2 regions of the Paeniglutamicibacter sp. ZC-3 genome follow, and region 1 is predicted to be linked to the other one. Evidence: predicted binding sites of a transcription regulator. Region 1 holds the regulator's gene; the other holds the start of a gene.

Region 1 (3,772 bases):
CGACAAGGCCTGGCGCCAGGTTTCGGTCAGCGCGATGGACTGCCTGGGCGCGCAAAAGTGCCCCATGGCCGCCGAATGTTTCAGCGAACTGGCACGCGCCCGAGCGGCCGACGCCGACGTGGTGATCACCAACCACGCCATGCTGGCCGTCTCGGCCTTCGAGGGCCTGGCCGTGCTGCCGGACTTCGACACCGTCATCATTGACGAGGCCCACGAACTGCAGGACCGCGTGACCAGCTCGGTGACGCGGCCGCTGTCGGTCAACATGGTCCAGACCGCCGCTTCGGCTGCCCGCAAGCACTGCTCGGTGAGCGTGGACGCGCTGAACCAGGGCGCCAAGGCCCTGCAGCGTGCGCTGGAGGGAGTGCCCACCGGGCTCATGGCCCGCGGCCTGAACGAGGACCAGGAAGCCGCGATCAACCAGATCGCCGAAGCCGCACGCGTGGTGCTCTCCGACTCCAAGCCCGAGGCCAACGCCCCTGCGGACGGGGGACGCCAGATGGCCCGTTCCCAGGTCATGTACCTGGTGGAGCAATGCACCAAGATGCTTGAAATGACCGAGGAGCGCGAGGTGATCTGGGCCTCTCGGCCCGGCCACTTCAGCCCCGGGGAGGGCTATGTCCAACCGGACGAGTCAAGCCAGCCGACTTTGATGGTTGCACCGCTCTCGGTGGCGGGAAAGCTCAGGGAAGGGCTCTTCGACGGCCGCACCGTCATCCTCACGAGCGCAACCCTGGCCATCGGTGCAGCCTTCGAGCCCGTGGCAGGATCCCTGGGCCTCGTGGGGGACGGGGCGCCGACCTGGAACGGCGTCGACGTCGGCAGTCCCTTCGACTATCCCAAGCAGGGCATCCTCTACGTTGCCAAGCACCTGCCCAAGCCCGGGCGCCAAATGTCCCAGGAGACGCTGGCAGAGATCGAGGATCTCATCAAGGCCTCCAACGGCGGGGCGCTGGCGCTGTTTACCTCCCGCCGCGCGGCCGAGGACGCTGCGGAGATCCTGCGCGCACGCCTGGACATCCCCATCCTGTGCCAGGGCGAGTCCAGCATGAAGGCGCTGGTCGACCAGTTCTCGGCGGAGCCCGATACCTGCCTCTTTGGGACGATGACGCTGTGGCAGGGCGTCGATGTGCCGGGCAACGCCTGCCGCTTGGTCATCATCGACAAGATCCCGTTCCCGCGTCCGGATGATCCGCTCTCCTCGGCACGCAGCCGCGATGTCGCCAAGCACGGCGGAAACGGTTTCATGGCCGTGGCCGCAAGCCATGCGGCGGTGCGTCTGGCACAGGGTGCGGGCCGCCTGATCCGCTCGGTCAACGACAAGGGCGTGGTCGCGGTGCTCGACTCGCGCCTGGCCACCGAACGCTACGGAACGTTCCTGCGGGCATCCCTGCCACCGCTGTGGGCAACACCGAACAAGGCCACCGTTATTTCCGCGCTCGAAAGGCTCAGCGAGGGCTGAGTACGTTGCCTTGACGGCATCCCGGTCGCGGGAGATGTGCAGGGTGCGCAAACAACAGCGAGGGCCGATCCGATGATCGGCCCTCGCTGTGTTGCGGGATGAGTAGTGGCTGCGGACCTAGACGGAGCGCATGACCGATACGACCTTGCCCATGACGGTTGCGGCGTCACCAAGGATCGGTTCGTATCGGGAGTTCTGCGGCAAAAGCCAGGTGTGGCCATCGCGCTGGCGGAAGGTCTTCACCGTGGCTTCGTCCTCGAGCAAAGCGGCGACGATGTCGCCGTTGTTCGCCGTCGGCTGGCGTCTCACGACAACCCAGTCGCCGTCGCAGATGGCGGCATCGATCATGGAGTCGCCGCTGACCTTGAGCATGAAGAGCTCGCCATGCCCCACCAGCTGGCGCGGCAAGGCGAAAACGTCCTCGATCGCCTGGTCGGCCAGGATCGGTCCGCCGGCGGCAATGCGCCCCACCAGGGGGACCATGGCGGTGTCCGCGGAGGTTGTCAGTTCCGAGACGTTCATGCCGTTGGCTGCCCTGAGATCCGACTGGCCCTCTACCACCTCGAGCTTGGCCTCGCTCTTGAGCTGCAACGGCAGCAGGATCTCCATGGCGCGCGGGCGGCGCGGATCGCGCCTGATGTAGCCAAGTTTCTCGAGCTGGCTGAGCTGGTGGGTCACGCTCGAGAGGCTGGCAAGTCCCACGGCGTCCCCGATTTCACGCATCGACGGCGGGTAGCCGTTGCTGCTCACGGAGCGCTGGATGGTCTCCAGGACCTTCTTCTGGCGAATGGTCAGGCTCTTCGCGTCGCGTCGAGGGGTTCGTTGTTCGGTCGTCATTGTCAATGCCTCATCCCGATCGTCGCCGGTTGCCCGCGCGTGCCGCAAATTGTCGGTGTGGGTTGATGTAGTAAATACATCGCTTCACAACCGACATCCTAGTAGACAAAGTCACTGCTTTCAAAGATTTGTTCGAACAGATCTGGACACGTGTCGTCGAAAAGTGCTAGAAATAAGATACGCACTACGAACACATGTTCGAAAGATGCGTTCGAATAATCGTCACGTGTTCGACTCGGCGCCCGAGGGTCCCGGCCGACCACGTGAATTCAGAGGAAAGGCAAAGACGTGGCAAACACTGCTTTCTCGGCCCCGCTCCACCTTGTAACATCCAACGACTATCTGCCCGAATCCCAGCCAACGCTGGCACCCCTGCGGCTCACCCGTCGCGGAAAGTTCGTGTTGATCGGGCTTCCCATCTTCGTGGTGAGTGCCGCAGCACTGATGCTCCTGGGCCTGTTCCTTTCCCCGGCCAACGCATCGGCGGAAGTGCCCCTGGGCGTTGACGCGGTCAGCGTCACCGTCATCGAAGGGGACACGCTGTGGGGGATTGCCCGCGAGTTCGCTCCGCAGCTCGAGCCCCGCGATGCGGTTCAACAGATCGGCGACCTCAACAACCTCAACAGCTCGGTGCTGCACCCCGGTGCCGAACTCTTCGTTCCCACCGGAAGCTAGCCCCCGCACCGGCGCTCCCATGGGCGCCGATACAAGGCATTGCGAACCGATTATTACCCTCTGCGCCGGCGAAGATTCTTGGCCCCACCTGCCACCGCCGTAGACTTGGCCCGTGAATGAACGGCTAAATCGCCTGGCAAATCTGCCCCTGCGAGAAAATCTTCAAGGTCTCGAACCCTACGGTGCTCCCCAAATTGACGTACCGATTCAGTTGAACGTCAATGAAAACACCCACCCGCTACCCGCGGAAGTGCATCGCGCCATTGTCGAAGAAGTCTCCGCGGCCGCCGTGGGATTGAACCGTTATCCCGACCGTGAATTCACCGAATTGCGTGAACGTCTTGCCGCGTTCCTGGGCCACGGGCTCGAAGCGGACAACATCTGGGCAGCCAACGGATCCAACGAAGTGCTCCAGCAAATCCTGCAGGCCTTCGGCGGGCCGGGCCGCACCGTCCTGAGTTTCCCTCCCACCTACTCCATGTATCCGCTGCTGGCAGCCGGGACCGACACCACCTACGTTGCGGGAATCCGTTCCGAGGACTATGGACTTTCGGCGGAGGATGCGGCGGCACAGGTTCGTGAGGCCGCGCCGAACATTGTCATCCTGTGTTCGCCCAACAATCCCACCGGTACCGCGTTGGGACTCGACGTCGTCGAAGCCGTCTACGAAGCCGGCCGGGCCAGCAACGCCATCGTGATCGTTGACGAGGCCTACGCGGAGTTTGCCCACACCGGGACGCCTTCGGCGTTGTCCCTGCTGCCCGATCGCGAGCGGCTCATTGTCTCGCGCACCATGTC
Region 2 (3,772 bases), on a different contig from region 1:
CACACCTGGCCTGGCGCAGCGAGCCGTTGCGCGCGAAGCTCGAGGCTGCCACCGGAAGGCAAGTGCTGCTGAGCAATGATGCGGACGCCGCCGGCTGGGCCGAGTACCGTTTTGGTGCCGCCCGCGGGCAGGACCATGTGGTGTGTCTGACCCTCGGCACAGGAATCGGTGGGTCGATCGTCATTGACGGGAAGCTGCAGCGCGGCAGGTTCGGGGTGGCTGCCGAATTCGGGCACCAAACGATTGTGCCTGGCGGTCAACGTTGCGCCTGCGGGAACCGGGGATGCTGGGAACAATACGCGTCGGGCAATGCGCTGGCCCGCGAGGGGCGCAGCCTCATGGCGGTCCATTCGCCGGTGGCCCATGCGCTGCGCGAAGCCGTCGGGAACGATCCCCACCTGGTGACAGGGGAAATTGTCACGTCGCTTGCCGCCGCCGGGGATCCGGCATGCCGCGAATTGCTCATCGAGGCAGGCCAATGGCTGGGCCGGGGGATAGCGAACCTGGCCGCCGTATTGGACCCGGGAATCTTCGTCATTGGTGGCGGGCTGGGCGCCGCGGTTCCGTTGCTGGTGGAAACCGCAGAGGCGACTTATCGCGAAAATCTCAGCGGGCGCGGATACCGGCCCTTTGCACAGGTAGCCCGTGCGGAGCTAGGCCCGGATGCCGGACTGGTGGGTGCCGCAGACCTGGCCCGCACCGCGCTCGCCGACTGATTCTTGGACTCGGGCAGCCCTGGCCTCATGGGTGTGCCGGGGATGCGTGGCTGCATCCCCGGTGGCGTTGGGTGTGGATTTCCCGCCCGTGGCGGCGGGCGGCTAAATCCGCTGGGGTGGCCGGCGACTGCCGGTGCCGGGCCGCGGTGGCGGGGCCGTGGAGGTGTAGCTGTGGCCGCTCGGGGTGGTGATTTTGAAGGAATGGCGGCCTCGTCCGGGCAGAGGCTCCTCGTGCCATCCGGGCGCTTCCTTGGTCCGGTTGCATGTTCGACAGCGGCCAGAACCATTGATCTCGGTGGTCTTCCCGTTGCGGCGAACCTGCACGACGTGGTCGAGTTCCTCGATGCGGCCGTTGCAGTGAGGGGTGCGGCAGCGTTGGTCGCGGAGGGTGATGAAGCGCTTGAGGTTTCCGGCGAAGCTGCGGGCGGCCGAATCCATCGCGACCAATTTGCCGGTGTCCGGGGCTGCATAGAGGCGCCGGTACCAGGTGTTCAGTGGGTGCTCTGGGTCGCCGGCCACCAGTGACCGGGCCCTGGTGGCGCTGATGTATCCGTGGCCCGGGATCAGTGCCGGTTCATCACTGGCACCGGTGAGGCTTTCCGGGTCCATCATCAGCAACAGCTCCACCGGCCTGGAGCCGGTGGCCTTGGTGTCGGTGATCGCCTCGAAGACGGTGTCTGCCGCGACCTGGGCGTTGGTGCGGTCGTCCCCGGGCTCCCGGGGGCGTTCCATTTCGCGGTTGAGGACCTGCAGGATGGGAACGCCCTGGTCCAGCGGGAAGTCACCGACGATCCGCACGGTGTTTTCGTTCACTTGGTAGCCGCTGACATACCGCTTCTCGGTGGCGTCTTCTTCCTCTTGTTCGGCGGTTTCAGGTTCAAGGACGAGGGCCCAGTAGTTGACCAGCTCACGCAGCGACGCAGTTCCGGCCTCGAAGCAGGTGTGGGTGTCCTCCCACAGCAGCTCGTCGATCATTCTCCGGTTTTCGATCTTGAGGCTCCGGGTGCCGCTGATTACCACGTGCGCCTGGTCCCAAGTCATGATGCCGCGGCGCAGCCCCTGGTGGCAGTGTGGCAGGTCTTCGGCAAGTATCCGGAAGTCGTTCGTGCGTTTGGTTCCGCTTTTCGGGGACAAATGCAGCATCAGGGCTACGTCCCCGCTTGAGCCCCATGCGGGGTTTTTCTCCCTGACCCCGGCGCGCTGTCGATCGGCGACCAAGGAATCCTGGTAGGCGACGCTGTGGTCGGCCTGCTTCGCCGTGGCGGCGCATTTCAAGGTTTCCAGTGCGCCGACGGCGGTCACCGCCTCATGGGTTCCTGTCAGTACCGGGGCTCCGTTCACCGCGGCGGCCAGGGACAGGATCCCGTCGGTGCCGGTGCGGGCCAAGTGTTCGGCAACCAGTGCGTCCATGTCCGCCCCGTCGTGCAATAGCGCATCGTAGCCCAGGTCCCTGACGGCACCACCGGTGGTGCCGTCAGAAGGGGTACCGCTCGATGACGTCGTTGCCATACTTCAATTTTAGAACCAGTCACCGACAATTGGAAGATATTTTCATGAATATTAGAAAATGTGTTCTAGTAAGGATCGTGGGCGACTGCGTTCCCGGCGAGTGCCATCCCGTTCGGGCACAGCGAGGAAAGAGTGCCGCCGGATCCCCGATCCATGAAAGTGGCGGCACGTGCCGGTGTCCCTGCAGTGGTGCCGCTAAGCCACGGAGCTGCCGAAGAGCAGTCCGAGGACGTAGGTGACCGCGGCGGCGCCCAAGCCGATGGCCAGCTGCCGCAGTCCGCGCTTGGCCGGGGAAGCGCCGGAAAGCAATCCGACCACGCCCCCGGTCGCCAGCAGGGCGATGCCCACCAGCACGGCGGAGAGCAGGATCGCGGGGGTGCCTTCCATGCCGAAAATGAACGGAAGGATCGGGATGACTGCCCCGGAGGCAAAGAAGCAGAAGGACGCGGAAGCCGCACCCATGGCGGAGCCGATTTCCTCGTGTTCCCGGCTATCGGCGGCAACCGTGAGCTCGGACCGGAGCGACGTGGAGGGGTTGCAGTCGCAGGAGTAGATGCCCATGCGTTCGGCGGCCCGGTGTGCTGCGTCCTCGTCGCTCATGCCTCGGGCCTTGTAGACCAAAACCAGCTCGTTGGCATCCAGATCGAGGTCCGGCGCCGCGGCCAGGGTCACCTCCGTGGGCTTGGAAGCCGAGAGCAGCTCGCGCTGGGAACGCACCGAGACGTATTCGCCCGCGGCCATCGACAGGGCCCCGGCCAGCAGCCCGGCAATGCCGGAGAAGAGCACGAAGGAGGTTGCCACGCCCGTGGCGCCGATGCCCATGACCAAGGCCAGGTTGGACACCAGGCCGTCGTTGGCTCCGAAGACCGCCGCCCGGAAGTTGCCTGAAAGCCGGTTGCGGCCGCGGGTGGCCAGGCCGCGCACGACCTCCTCGTGGACGAGTTCGTCGGCGGCCATCTGGCGACTGGCATCGGTGTCTGCGGCATAGGGGGAGTTGCCCTCGGCGCGCTGGGCCAGGGCCAGGACGAAGACCGAGCCGAAGTGCCGGGCCAGGAAGCGGAGCATGGTGCGCCGGATCGAGGGCCGGGTGCGCTTGTCGGCGTTCTCGCCCAGCAGCGAGCGCCAGTGTTCCTCGTGTCGGGTTTCGGCGGCTGCCAGTCCCAGCAGGACTGCGCGTTCCTCACCCTGGCGCTTGTTGGCCAGTTCGCGGTAGACCGCGCCCTCGGCGATTTCGTCGGCCAGGTACTGGCGCCAGCGCTTGATCTGCGCGTGAGTGGGGGTCGGCGCTTGTTGCGTCATGCTCTCATCCTCATGTGGGCGTTCACGGCCTCGGGAGGCCATGCGATGGAGAGGCCCAGCAGGATTTCTTTTTGGGTACGTTGAGCCTCGGGCCACCAATGTGTGGACCGAAGGTCTCGTTCGCCCGGGCCGGGCTGGATTGCCCGTGGCCCCGGGTGGATTGCCGGGTTACAACGCTGTAACCAGTATGTCGACGCACCGCTGTCCCGCCGTGCCGGCGGGTCTGGGAACTACTCCCCTTCAACCCA

Evidence for each region. Region 1 encodes LexA, which represses DNA repair genes until DNA is damaged. Its sites were predicted from a motif close to TCGAACANNTGTTCGA; they were not measured.
Region 2: the regulator LexA is predicted to act here: its motif matches at 2,278-2,293, upstream of OIU93_RS02630 (DUF222 domain-containing protein).

What each region holds. Positions count from the first base shown of each region.
Region 1 is NZ_JAOYTG010000010.1:55,825-59,596, reverse strand. It holds gene OIU93_RS11930 (ATP-dependent DNA helicase) at 1-1,462, shown strand, start outside; gene lexA (transcriptional repressor LexA) at 1,580-2,299, opposite strand; gene OIU93_RS11920 (LysM peptidoglycan-binding domain-containing protein) at 2,588-2,974, shown strand; gene OIU93_RS11915 (histidinol-phosphate transaminase) at 3,087-3,772, shown strand, end outside.
Region 2 is NZ_JAOYTG010000001.1:585,702-589,473, reverse strand. It holds gene OIU93_RS02635 (ROK family protein) at 1-716, shown strand, start outside; gene OIU93_RS02630 (DUF222 domain-containing protein) at 819-2,225, opposite strand; gene OIU93_RS02625 (VIT1/CCC1 transporter family protein) at 2,421-3,524, opposite strand; gene OIU93_RS02620 (hypothetical protein) at 3,765-3,772, opposite strand, start outside.